Regions from separate parts of the Arthrobacter sp. P1_H7 genome, predicted to be linked through region 1. Evidence: predicted binding sites of a transcription regulator. Region 1 holds the regulator's gene; the other holds the start of a gene.
What was found. The regulator HrcA, encoded in region 1, represses chaperone genes, less so after heat shock. The targets are predictions, from matches to a motif close to TTNGCACTCGNNNNNNNCGAGTGCNAA.
Positions count from the first base shown of each region.

Region 1 (6,788 bases):
CTTAAGGGCATGCCGGAACCGACGCCGAATGCCCGGGCTTCGTAGGATGCGGTCGACACCACAGCGCGTTCCGTGGGGTCGCCCCGGCCGCCGACAATGATCGGCTTGCCCGCAAGCTCCGGCCGCCGGAGCACTTCGACAGCCGCGATGAACTGGTCGAGATCGACGTGCAGCACCCACCGGATTCCGCTCACGCCACCAGTCTGCCCTAAACGACCCCGGCAGGCATCGCTGGCTCAGCGACGAGGGGCGCCATCGGCTATAGAACCAAGCCACATGGTCAGGCCAATGCGCTGATACGCCTGGTGCTGCGTCCCCTCGCCCGGACTATGACAGACCCGGAGGCGAATCGGATCCGAGACTACGTTTACGTGGCCCTGCACGAGGGGCCAGTCAAGGAGCTCATCGGAGGATAGTGCTGCTGTGCCAGTACACCATCGGGCTGCTGGCACAGCAGGCATAGACAAGCGGCCGTACCACGTCCGCGCGAGGAACCACCGGCAGGCCCCGTTAGGTATCAACTTTGTATCGGCCTCATATCGTTCCCGTTGCAGTTCCGGCGCCGGGGCCCAAACCCGGCTGCCGCGCCGTGCCCGTGTGCCATGCTGGAATCCGGCTCTCCCGGGATCGCCGGGCCGGTCTCCGGCCGGTGAGGGACGGGGACGGCCGCCAGCGGCCTGCGACGGCTACAAACGGATCATCACCGCGGAACGCGGGGCGTAAGACGAAGGGACAGCGGCATCAGCAAGCGTGGAGTTCAGCAGCCATCGGTGGGGCGCGTCCGCCGCGCCGCGCTGGCGTTGGCGCTGCCTGCCGCCCTCGTCCTGTCCGGCTGCGTGGCGACGCCGCAGAGCAGCATCACGAATTCCAGCAGCCCGTCGGAACTCATTCCCGTCCCGGCGTCGGGCGTACCCACCACGAGCGCCCCGCTCGAGACAGCGCAGACGTCGAACAAGGCTCCCGTGTATTGGATCGGCCGGGGCAATGACAACGCGTTTCTCTACCGCGAGTTCCGCGACGTTCCCGACCAGGACAATCCCGTCACCCGCGCCCTGCGGGTCATGATGTCGCAGAAGCCGCTGGACCCGGATTTCTTCACGCCGTGGCAGAATCCGAAGAAGCTGGCGACGTCGATCTCCGGCAAGAACGTCATCACCGTGGATGTCTCCGCTGATGCCTTCAACAGCAACGTGGATGCGGCCATGGCCGAGCGCGCCATCCAGCAGCTCGTCTACACGGCGACAGCTGCCGCGGCCAGCGCCGGCCTCATCGATGCCGGACAGCAGGTCCAGGTGGTTGTGCTGGTGGACGGACACACGGACTACGTCGCCTTCAACCACGTCCGTCTGGGCGAGCCGACGTCCCGCAGCGCCGGGATGGTGGCACCTGTGTGGATCATTGATCCGCAGGAGGGCACGTCCGTGGGCGACGGTTCGGTCAAGATCCGTGGCCGCAGCACCGTCCAGGGCGGGAAGCTCCGCTGGGCGATCCTCAAGGTTGACGGCGACGGCGACAACGCCAAGACCGCCTATCTCAACGGCAGCGCCACCGCCTCGGCCGATGCAACCCAGTCTGGGCTGTTCACGTTGTCCGTGAACCTCGGCCCGGGCAATTACGAGGTCCGGGTGTCCCAGGTGGACGCAGCCGACAGCGCCAAGGAAGTATTCCAGGACACCCGCGGGTTCACGGTCAAATAACCTTCACGGTCAAATAGCCGCCACTGTCACTGGTGACGGCGGCTGCAGCAGGTCACCAGCGGCCGAGGATGTCGCTGGCCAACACGGTGGCGGCGGGCCCCGCCGTGGACGAACGCAGCACATGGTGCCCCAAAAGGGCCGTGACCGCGCCGGCGTCGCAGAGCCGGGTTACCTCCCGCGGGCTGATGCCGCCTTCCGGACCCACTATCAGCAGGACCTCACGGGATCCGGCATCGCCTGCCATAACCTCGCCGGGCTGCGCGGATTCCAACCAGGATTCCAGGACGAGCCGCAGGGGGCGTACGGCGTCTTCATGCAGGATGACGGCGAGGTCTGCCGCCGCCACGGCCGCCTGCAGCCCGGCGCCGTCGACGGCGGCCCGGACCTCGGGAATCCATGCCCGGCGCGCCTGTTTGGCGGCGGCCGTCACCACTGACTGCCATTTGGCATGCGCCTTCGCGGCCCGCTCAGCCTTCCACCGCACAATGGACCGTTCGGCCTGCCAGGGAATGACGGCGTCGATGCCCAACTCAGTCGCGGTTTCGGCCGCGAGTTCGTCGCGATCGCCCTTGGCGAGGGCCTGGACCAGGACCAGCCGGATTCCCGGCGGAGGTTCCTCTGCAAGGTCCACGCATTCGACGGTCAGCTCCCCGGGAGCGACGGCGGTCACGGTGCCGGTCAGGCGTTTGCCGGCGCCGTCCGCGATGTCGACGACTTCGCCGACGGCGATCCGTTTGACGGTGACGGCGTGGCGCGCCTCGCCACCCTCGAGGACGAAGGCCGAGCCGGGGACCTGCTGGTCCAGGGTGCCTGGGGAGGTGAAGAAGACCGGGTTACTCACCGCTACAGGTTACCGAGCCGGTCCCGCAGTTTGGCGAAGACGCCGCCGCTGGCCGCAAGCTTTCCTTCCGTGTGGTGCTCGCCGCGGTGCTTGGCCAACTGGCGGAGCAGTTCTTCCTGGACGTGATCGAGCTTGACCGGCGTTTCCACCTGCAGGTGCACCTTCAGGTCGCCGCGGCCGTGACCGCGCAGGTGCGTGACGCCGAGGCCGCGCAGGGTGATGACCTCGCCCGACTGGGTGCCGGCCTTGACGTCGATCTCCTGCTGCCCGTCGAAGGTGTCGAGGGATATTTCGGTGCCGAGCGCGGCAGCCGTCATGGGAATGTTGAGGCTCGCGTGGAGGTCATCGCCCTCGCGCACGTAGGTGGGGTCGTTGTTGACCCGGATCTCCACGTACAGGTCCCCGGCGGGGCCACCGGCAGGGCCTGCCTCGCCCTGGCCGGACAGCTGGATGCGGGTGCCGGTGGCGACACCGGCCGGGACCTTGACGGTCAGGGAGCGGCGGCTGCGGATCCGGCCCTGGCCGCTGCATTCGTTGCAGGGGTCCTTGATGACGGTGCCGAACCCCTCGCAGGATCCGCAGGGGGCGGATGTCATGACCTGGCCCAGGATGGACCGCACGGCGCGCTGGACCTGACCGCTGCCGCCACAGATGTCGCAGCGGACCGGGTGGGTGCCCTCGCGGCAGCAGGACCCATCGCACGTGGGGCAGATGACGGCCGTGTCGACCTCGAGCTTCTTGTTCACGCCGAACACTGCGTCGCGGAGGTCGATCCGGACGCTGATCAGCGCGTCCTGGCCGCGGCGGACCCGGGACGCCGGGCCGCCCTGGCCGCCACCGGCGCCGAAGAAGGTCTCGAAGATGTCCTGGAAGGCGAAGCCCTGGCCCGAGTAGCTGCCGCCGCCGAAGCCGTTGTCGGTACCGTTCTCGTTGCCGGTGGTGTCGTAGACCCGGCGCTTCTGCGGATCAGAGAGGACCTCGTAAGCGTGGGTGACTGCCTTGAACCTGTCCGAGGCGTCCTCCCCGGGGTTCACATCCGGGTGCAGGGTGCGGGCCAGTTTCCGGTAGGCCTTCTTGATCTCCTCCCCCGATGCGTCGCGGGAGACTCCAAGAACGTCGTAGTGGCTGCTCAAAGTGTGTATCTCTTCCTTTTCGTACTGCCTGTGGGGCACTGCCTGTGGGGCAAGAAGTCGTGTTCGGTCCCGGGCCTGTCAGGGCCCCAGGATCCTCGAAAGGTAGCGGGCCACCGCGCGGACGGCGGCCATGGTGGTGGGATAGTCCATCCGGGTGGGCCCAAGCACGCCGACCTTGGCCGTGGCGTCCGGCCCGTAGGCTGTGGCCACAACCGAGGCCTCGGCCAGACCGTCGTAAGGGTTTTCCCGGCCGATGCTGACCGTGACACCCCGCGGGTCTTCGGCCATTTCGCTGAGCAGGCGGAGCATGACCACCTGCTCCTCGAGGGCCTCGAGCACGGGGCCGATGCTGAGCGGGAAGTCCACGTTGGAGCGGGCCAGGTTGGCGGTGCCGGCCATGACCATGCGCTCTTCGCGGCTGCTCGTGGCCAGGGCCTCCAGGCCGCGGGCCAGCGCCTGGGCCGCTCCGCGCCGCGCCGGCGGGCCACCGGCAACGACGGCGGGCAGCAGCTGCGGCATCAGGCTCAGCGGGGTTCCGGAGAGGCTGGCCAGAAAGCTGGTCCGCAGTTCCGCCAGCGCGTCGTCGGGAAGGTCCTGCCCGACGTCGATCACGCGCTGCTCCACCTTGCCGCTGTCCGCGATCAGTACCGCCAGCACTTTCCGGGGCGCCAGCAGCACGAACTCGATGTGTCGCACCCGGGCGCGGCTGAGCAGCGGATACTGCACGACGGCGACCTGGTTGGTCAGGTGCGAGAGGAGCCTCACGGTCCGGTCAAGGATGTCGTCGAGGTCGTCGGATCCTTCCAGCAGCGCCTGGATGGCCCGGCGCTCAGCCGGGGACAACGGCTTCACCGCTGAGATCTGGTCGACGAAAAGCCGGTAGCCCTTGTCGGTGGGGATCCGGCCGGCGCTCGTGTGCGGTGCCGTGATCAGGCCCTCATCTTCCAGCGCCGCCATGTCGTTTCGGATCGTGGCGCTGGAGACGCCGAGATGGTGCCGTTCCACGAGCGCTTTGGAACCAACGGGCTCACGCGAATGGACGTAGTCCTCCACGATGGCGCGCAGCACTTCGAGTTTGCGCGGTTCGCTCACGCTCCACCTCCAATCGACTGTCCCGCAGTCGGTGCCGTCCGCCGTGTCCGGTCCGGGTCCACAAGTGCTGCACGGACGGTCCGCAACAGGACAAGGGTTAGCACTCGACATGCCTAAGTGCTAACCAGTCTAATATGAGTCGCCGCGTTGTTAGCATTGGATTCGCTCCAGGCGTGGCCCGCGGGAACGCGATTCCCGTCACGCCGGCGCCGAGACCGTGGCAGCCGCTGCCGTTGCCGCGCCGTCGCGGTCCGGTTCCGGCCCCGGAGAGTTCCACCGACCGCCGTACATTCCGAGTGCAAAGTAAGCGTGTAGAGATGTCGTACCAGAACTGGGGACCCCAGGACCTGTCCGCCCCCACCAAGACCCAGTTGCCGGAAGTCCCGGTGGAACGCGGGATGGTCCTCGAAGAGGTCCAGTCCGGCTGGGTGGGCGCCGTAACCCGGGTGGAGAAGTCCGGCGGCATGCACGTGGTGGCGCTGGAGGACCGGCGGGGCAAGTCGCGGTCCTTCCGCCTCGGCTTTGGCTTCCTCCTGGAGGGCCAGCCCATCCGCCTGATGCCGCCGGCCCCGAATAAAACGGCACCGGCCGCCGGTGCCGGCCGCACGGCGTCGGGCTCGGTGCGGGTGGCGGGGCAGCGCGCCCAGGTGGCCAAGGCCAGCCGTATCTGGGTGGAAGGAAAGCACGACGCCGAGCTGGTGGAGAAGGTGTGGGGCGATGACCTCCGGGTGGAGGGCATCGTCGTCGAACCCCTGCACGGCATTGACGACCTCGCGGCCGCCGTGGCGGAGTTCGGCCCGGGCCCGGGGCGGCGCCTCGGCGTGCTCGTGGACCACCTGGTGCCCGACTCCAAGGAGTCGCGGATCGCCGATGCCGTCATGGCCTCACCGGGCGCCGCCGGCAACGTCCTCATTGTGGGGCACCCCTACGTGGACGTGTGGCAGGCCATCCGGCCCGCGGTCCTGGGGATCGAGCAGTGGCCGGTGATCCCCCGCGGCATGGACTGGAAGACCGGCATCCTGATGGCTTTCGGCTGGCCCCACTCCACAAAGGAGGACATCGGCCTGGGCTGGCAGAAACTCCTGGGTGCTGTCCGCAGCTACGCTGATCTGGAGGCGTCGCTGCTCGGCCGCGTGGAAGAGGTCATTGACTTCCTCACCGTGCCCTAGTCCGCCGCGGCGGCCGCCCCCTGATCTCCATTTCCGGGCGCGAGCAAGTATTCTTGAAACGGCGGCCGCGCTTCCAGTGCGGTCCCGGCTAGTTCAGGCACAACCCAGGCAGCAACGCATCACCGCAATCCGAAGGGCTACACCGTGGCAGATAACGCACGCGAACACACGGGCAATCAGGCTGGCCATGGCCAGCCCCCGTACCATGGGGTTCCGGCAAACGCGCTGCCGCTGACGGCCAGCGAGGACCGCCAGTGGGCCACGCTCGCCCACTTCGGCGGCATCCTGGGCTGCGTGCCGTCGCTGCTGATCTACCTCATCTTCAAGGACCGCGGCCCGTTCACGGCGCAGGAATCCAAGGAAGCCCTCAATTTCACGCTGCCGCCGACCATCGCCGCAGTGCTGGCCAATCTGCTGGTCTTCATCCCGGTGGTGGGCAACCTCTTCGCCGTGCTCGCCACGGTGATCTGGATTGCTGTGACGTGCTTCTCGGTGGCGGCAGGCATCCACGTCAACCGCGGCCAGCCGCACCGTTACGAGTTCAACCTGCGCTGGATCAAATAGCCGGCCCGGACCAAGCTAGAGAGAGCCGGCCGCTTCCCGTATGGGGCAGCGGCCGGCTCTTTTTTGTGGGGCAGGCTGTGTGCGGCCGCTGATACGGGCAGCCAAATTGTGGAGGCTTTGCGGCCGGGCAGACTAGTCCGGCAGGATCCTGCGGACGACGGCGTCGGCCAGCAGCCGGCCCTTGAGAGTGAGGATGAGCCGGCCCTTGAAGGCGGCCGCGGGGTCCACGAGGCCGTCAGCGATCAGCCCCGCGACGGCGTGCCTGCCGGTGTCCCCCAGGCCGCCGAGGCTC
Region 1 is NZ_JBFUCO010000016.1:63,536-70,323, reverse strand. Features, by position in the region: gene AC1DXI_RS15645 (DNA polymerase IV) at 1-194, opposite strand, end outside; gene AC1DXI_RS15640 (GerMN domain-containing protein) at 771-1,697, shown strand; gene AC1DXI_RS15635 (16S rRNA (uracil(1498)-N(3))-methyltransferase) at 1,750-2,538, opposite strand; gene dnaJ (molecular chaperone DnaJ) at 2,541-3,671, opposite strand; gene hrcA (heat-inducible transcriptional repressor HrcA) at 3,750-4,763, opposite strand; gene AC1DXI_RS15620 (DUF3097 domain-containing protein) at 5,081-5,932, shown strand; gene AC1DXI_RS15615 (DUF4870 domain-containing protein) at 6,077-6,496, shown strand; gene hemW (radical SAM family heme chaperone HemW) at 6,629-6,788, opposite strand, start outside.

Region 2 (6,788 bases), on a different contig from region 1:
CTTGGCGGCCTGCGCGGCCGGTGCGGCCTGCTGGGCTGCCGCCGGCTCCGTGGAGGCCGGCTGGCCTGCCGGCTGCGTCCCGCCCTGCTGCGGCTCGAACCCGGGGCCCTGCCGGACGGCGACGCCCTGCTGGTAAGCCGTGGCCGCTGCCCGGGCGCGGACGTCTGCCGCCTCGTTGAGCTCGTGTCCCGCGTGGCCCCGCACCCATTCGAAGGTGTACTTGCGGCCCACGAGCGCCTGGTCGATGTCCTTGAGGAGGTCCACGTTCAGCACCGGCTTGCCGTCGGCTTTGCGCCAGCCCTTGCGTTTCCAGCCGGGCATCCATTTGGTCACGGCGTTGATGACGTACTGGCTGTCGCAGAGGATCAGCAGGTCTTCCCCGGGCATGTGCGCCGTTGCCCGGAACAGGTCCAGCACCGCCATCAGTTCGCCCTGGTTGTTCGTGCCGTGGGGCCATCCGCCGGCCCGCCAGCAGTCGTCGTTTACGTACCAGGCCCAGCCGGCCGGGCCAGGATTTCCTAAGGCCGAACCGTCGGCCGCTGCTGTAATCGTCACTGACCTATCCTGCCAGAACCCGCCGACGCCCAACGACGCTCCCTTGGACGGGGACCGCGCTTAACGGGCAACGGCGGCCCCACCCGAAGGTGGGACCGCCGTCGTCGAACAGCCGGTGATGGCTGGCGCGGGTGGTTAGAAACCGCCCATGCCGCCCATGCCGCCCATGTCGTCGCCGCCGCCCATCGGGGCGCCGCCCTTTTCGGGCTTGTCGGCTACAACGGCCTCGGTGGTGAGGAACAGGCCGGCGATGGAAGCCGCGTTCTGCAGGGCAGAGCGGGTTACCTTGACCGGGTCGTTGATGCCGGCGGCCAGCAGGTCGACGTACTCGCCGGTGGCGGCGTTGAGGCCGTGGCCTGCGGGCAGGCCGCGGACCTTGTCCACGACGACGCCGGGCTCGAGGCCGGCGTTGAAGGCGATCTGCTTCAGCGGGGCGTCGATGGCAACGCGGACGATGTTCGCGCCCGTTGCTTCGTCACCGGAGAGCTGCAGGTTCGCGAATGCCTTGGCGCCGGCCTGGATCAGGGCAACGCCACCGCCGGCGACGATGCCCTCTTCGACAGCAGCCTTGGCGTTGCGGACGGCGTCCTCAATGCGGTGCTTGCGTTCCTTGAGCTCGACCTCGGTTGCGGCGCCGGCCTTGATGACTGCAACGCCGCCGGCCAGCTTGGCCAGGCGCTCCTGCAGCTTCTCGCGGTCGTAGTCGGAATCGGAGTTCTCGATCTCGGCGCGGATCTGGGACACGCGGCCGGCGATCTGGTCGGCGTCGCCTGCACCTTCGACGATCGTGGTCTCGTCCTTGGTGACAACAACCTTGCGGGCCTTGCCAAGGAGTTCGAGTCCGGCGGTCTCAAGCTTGAGGCCGACTTCCTCGGAGATGACCTGGCCACCGGTGAGGATGGCGATGTCGGCCAGCTGCGCCTTGCGGCGGTCGCCGAAGCCCGGAGCCTTGACGGCGACGGACTTGAAGGTGCCGCGGATCTTGTTGACGATCAGGGTGGCCAAGGCCTCGCCCTCGATGTCTTCGGCAATGATCAGCAGCGGCTTGTTGGACTGCATGACCTTTTCCAGGACAGCAACCAGTTCCTTGACGTTGGAGATCTTGGAGTTGACGATCAGGATGTACGGATCCTCAAGGACCGTTTCCTGGCGCTCGGCGTCGGTGACGAAGTAGGCGGAGATGTAGCCCTTGTCGAAGCGCATGCCTTCGGTCAGCTCCAGCTCGAGGCCGAACGTGTTCGACTCCTCGACCGTGATGACGCCTTCCTTGCCGACCTTGTCGAGGGCTTCGGCGATCAGGGCGCCGATCTCGTTGTCGCCGGCGGAGATGGACGCGGTGGCGGCGATCTCTTCCTTGGTCTCGATTTCCTTGGCGGAGGCCAGGAGCTCGACGGTGACGGCGTCAACAGCCTTCTCGATGCCGCGCTTGAGGGACAGCGGGTCAGCGCCGGCCGCGACGTTGCGCAGGCCTTCCTTGACCAGGGCCTGTGCCAGCACGGTTGCCGTGGTGGTGCCGTCGCCTGCGACGTCATCCGTCTTCTTGGCAACTTCCTTGACCAGCTCGGCGCCGATCTTCTCGTAAGGATCGTCCAGCTCGATCTCCTTGGCGATGGAAACACCATCGTTGGTGATCGTGGGGGCGCCCCACTTCTTTTCGAGGACGACGTTGCGTCCCCGCGGGCCGAGGGTGACCTTGACGGCGTCGGCGAGGATGTTCAGGCCCCGCTCAAGACCGCGGCGTGCCTCTTCATCAAATGCAATGATCTTGGCCATAACGGCAGTAGTCCTTTCGGGACAGTCGTTAAGAATGAACCTTCGCTGTGGTGCCCGCGACGGACGATCCCTACCCCGCGGCCTCTGTATGCCGCCGGGTCCGGGATCTCACCCCAGCAAGGTGTTTCTTTAGCTCCTGGACCGGCTGCCCCACTTCGCGGCCGGACGGACCGGGCGTCGTGTTAGCAGTCAGTGCGCTGGAGTGCTAACACAATAATTAGCACTCCCCCGGGGAGAGTGCAAGCAGTACCCGGCCGGAACCGCACGCCACGCGGGCACAATACGCTACGAGCGATCAGCCGCCGCTGCTGCTCGCGGCTTCCGTGCCGCTCACCGTGGGCAGGTTGTCCTCGCCGTAGGTGGAGACCATGTAGTTCGCTTCGGTGATGTCGCCGTGGGAATCAAAGTTGATCCGTCCGGACTGGCCGTCATAGTCCGGCCGCTGGCCCGCCCGGAGGACGCCGATGCAGTCCTGGTAGCTGGTGCACGACTTGCCGGGCGGCTGGCTGCCGGCCGCGCCGGGTCCGCCGGCTGCCGGGGCGCCGCCGGAGGCCGCGACGAGGGACGCCGCGATGGAGGTTCCGGCGTCGTCCTCTGCGGCGGCGGCGGCGACGGCGGCCAGGACGACGGCGTCGTACGTCTCGGCGGCAAACACCATGTCCTTCAGCCCGGGATCAACGGCCACGAGGTCAGCCTGGAAGGTGGCGGAGGGGAACACGCCGGGCAGGATCCCGCGTGCGCCCTCGAGCGCCCGGGCGCCCAGGCCGGAGCCATACTTGTTGACTGCTCCGTCGCTGAGGACCAGTTTCTTGCCGGCGAGGCCGGCGTTGTTCAGCTCGGCGATGGCGCCCTGTGCGCCGTCGCGCGAGGCCAGGACGACGGCATCGGGGTTGGCGGCCTTCGCGGCGGCGGCAGCCTGCTGCGCCTGGCCGGGAGTGAACTCCGCGTCGGCCACGACTTCCAGTCCGGACTGTTTCGCCGCACCGCCGACGGCGGCGGCGACGTCTTTGCCGTAGTCGCCTTCCTCGTGGACCACCGCCACGGTCTTGGCGCCGCCGTCTTTGACCAGCTTGGCGAGGACGGATGCCTGGGCGATGTCGGCCGCCGAGGTGCGGAAATAGTAGCCGCCGCTCTTGTAGTCGCTGAGCGCGGCGGCGGTGTTGGCCGGGGAGATGACAGCTACTTTGGCGTTGGCCAGCACGTCGATGGCGGCCGGGGCACGGCTGGAATCGGTCGGGCCGATCACGACGTCGGCCTTGGCGGCAACCAGCGCTTTCGCCTGGGCGGCAGTGTCCGTGCTGATGGTTTCCGGCAGCAGCTCCACCGGTTTGCCTTTGTGTCCGCCGGCAGCGTTGATCTCCTTGACGGCAAGTTTGGCCGCTGCGAACTGCGAGGCGTTGAGGAAGTTCTGCTTGCCCGTGTTGTCCAGGATCAGGCCGATGCGCAGTGTGCCGTCACCGCTCGCGTCGGCGCTGGCCACACGGGCACTGCCCGCCGGGCCCAGGCAGCCCGTCAGGGCCAGGGCCGCTACTGTGGCCGCCGCCAGGGCGCGGCCCAGCGGCAAAGTTCCTCCGGGGCGCCTCGCCGCGTTCAGCGGGGCGTTCGTGACGGGAGCCAGTGCCACTAGGCGGGCCGGACGCTTTCAGCCTGCGGGCCCTTTTCGCCCTCGCCGACTTCCAGTTCCACCCGCTGGCCCTCGTCCAGGGCGCGGTAGCCTTCCCCGACGATCGCGGACCAGTGCACGAAGACGTCGTTCTCGGAACCGTCCACGGTGATGAAGCCGTAGCCCTTTTCGGCGTTGAACCATTTGACGGTTCCCAGTGCCATGGTGTCCACACTTTCAGCTAGCTTGCGTGCGGCCCACCTCGATGTGCGCCGCGGACTGCGAAGAGAAATCCGCAGATACTGTACCCACAGCGTCCCCCAGGAACGCCGGCGGCGGGCAGGGCCGCCGCCTAATAGTTATTCAGGCGTAACCGGATTTGGCTACTGGTAGCCCGGTCCGAGCACGACGACAAGGGGCATGTTGAACTCGGCGGAGTCCACGAGGGTGTCGATGCCGAGGAGGGTTCCGAGTGCCTCCGCGTTGTCTTTCTGCTCGACGCCGCTGTAGAAGATCACCGACGTCTGCTGCGGGACACCGCCCCAGTTGCCTGCCTCGCCCAGGACCCAGCCGTCGGAGGTGACGGTGCCGCCGACCCGGGTGGCCAGGCCAGCCGTGGTGGTCGCGTTGTAGACCGTCACCGGCTGCGTCTTGTCCACGGCGGCGGCTGTGGCGCTGGGCGTCGCTGAAGGCGATGCCGCCGGCGCCGCGGCGGATTCCGTGCCGGCCGGCTCCGGGCTCGTCGGCGCGGGGCTGGGGCTCACGGGGCTCGAGGCGGACGCGCTGCTGCCGGCAGAGGCGGACGCGCTGTCTCCGGCGGTCACGGCCGCGGCCTGGCCTGCGGAGAAGCCGAGCTTCGGCAGGATCAGGAAGGCCACCAGGCCGATCGCCAGGGCTACGCAGCCGGCTGCCAAGATGGGCGCCAGGCTCCGGCGCCGTGATGCTGCGACGGCCCGGTGGACTCCCTGCCGGGTAGAGGTCTCCGGGACCCGATCAAATTCATCCCGAGCGTATTTGGTCATGGTAAAACGACGTCCTTGCTGATTTCATACGGGGTGCCCGAGGCCGGAACGGACGCAACAGGACGTGCGCATCCGGCTGCTCGTGACGCGACTTTACGAATCTGTTCCCAGACGCCGGGCAGTGCGGGCACGTTGGCGTGATGTACGTAGTCTACGCAATCTCTTGACCAGCATGGGATCGTGGGCCAGCGCATCCTCGGTATCGATGAGGGCATTGAGGATCTGGTAGTAGTGCGTGGCGGACAGATCGAACAGCTCGCGGATGGCCTGTTCCTTGGCTCCCGCGTACTTCCACCATTGCCGCTCCAAGGCCAGCATCTGTTGGTCGCGGGCGCTCAGCGCAGACTCCGTGGACACCCCGTCCAGGCCCGCGCCGGCGGTGGGGAAGACGGCAGAATCCCCCGCGAGCACGTACTCTTGCGCTGTTTCGGCCACGACACACTCCCTGGCTGGATCCGGTAAAAAGTCAGTCCCCATGCTACGGCCGAATGACAGGGTTGTCATTCGGGCTGGCGCCGAAAGGGACGGCAGCTGGGGAAGAATGGGGGCTGTGTTTGATTCCGAGTTTGACTCCGCCAGTGAACCCGACGCTTTGTTCGAGCTGGAGCCCGCAGCCGCCGACGCCCTGAGCTTCGCGGACCTGGCGCGCCGGCCGCTGGACGCACTGGTTGCTCCGGACTGGGCGGAGCCGCTGGCGCCGGTGGAGGCGCAGTTGCGCGAAGCCCTCGCCTTTGTCGCGGGCGAAGTGGCCGCCGGGCATGGAGTACTGCCATCGCCGGCGAACCTGCTGCGGGCTTTCCGGCAGCCGCTGGCCGGAGTCCGGGTGCTGGTGGTGGGCCAGGACCCGTATCCGACGCCGGGGCACGCCGTGGGGCTATCCTTCGCCGTGGACGGCGCCACCCGGCCGATCCCCCGCAGCCTGGCAAACATCTACAAGGAACTCCAGGCCGATCTCGGCTTCCCCCCGCGCGTCCACGGGGACCTCAGCCGCTGGGCGGAGCAGGGCGTACTGCTGCTCAACAGGGTGCTCAGCGTCCGTGCCGGGGCGGCGGGCTCGCACCGGAACAAGGGCTGGGAGGCCGTCACGGCGGCGGCCATCCGGGCAGTCGCCGACCGCGCGTCCGCCTCTGGTACGGGCCATGCCCCACTGGTGGCGATCCTGTGGGGGAAGGATGCCGAGTCGGTGCGGCCGTTGCTGGGGTCCGCCGCCGTGATCACCAGTGCCCACCCCAGCCCGCTCTCGGCCTCACGGGGCTTCTTCGGGTCCCGGCCGTTCAGCCGGGCCAACGCCCTGCTGCTGGAACAGGGCAATGGGACGGTCGACTGGGAACTGCCGCCGCTGCCGTAACAGGCCTCCGCGCAAAGCTCCCGGCGGGGGTTCTTGGTTAGGCTTAGCTGCATGACATCCGTCCCCGCAGCCACCACCGCCACCCGGAATTCGCGCCCCCAGACCGACCTGACGGTCCTGCGCAGGGTGCAGCTCTCCCCGCACATGGTCCGGATTATCGCCGGCGGCCCTGGCTTCGCCGGGTTCGTCAACAACGACTACGTGGACCGGTACGTCAAGATCGTGTTTCCGCAACCCGGCGTCGAATACCCGGAACCGCTGGACCTGTGGGCCATCCGGGAAACCATGCCGCGCAGTCAGTGGCCGCACACCCGGACCTATACGGTTCGCTGGGTGGACGCGGCGGCGCAGGAGCTGGCCATTGACTTTGTGATCCACGGCGACGAGGGCCTCGCCGGCCCCTGGGCGGCCTCAGCCCAGCCCGGCGATCGCCTGACTTTCACCGGCCCGGGCGGCGGGTACAACCCGGATCCGGGCGCGGACTGGT
Region 2 is NZ_JBFUCO010000009.1:4,003-10,790, reverse strand. Features, by position in the region: gene AC1DXI_RS10305 (RNase H family protein) at 1-555, opposite strand, end outside; gene groL (chaperonin GroEL) at 691-2,328, opposite strand; gene AC1DXI_RS10295 (ABC transporter substrate-binding protein) at 2,624-3,892, opposite strand; gene AC1DXI_RS10290 (cold-shock protein) at 3,952-4,155, opposite strand; gene AC1DXI_RS10285 (LytR C-terminal domain-containing protein) at 4,315-4,953, opposite strand; gene AC1DXI_RS10280 (DUF3263 domain-containing protein) at 5,047-5,388, opposite strand; gene AC1DXI_RS10275 (uracil-DNA glycosylase) at 5,504-6,301, shown strand; gene AC1DXI_RS10270 (siderophore-interacting protein) at 6,353-6,788, shown strand, end outside.
Region 2: groL (chaperonin GroEL) is a predicted target of HrcA. The motif match lies at 2,511-2,537, and genes of this name have one in related genera.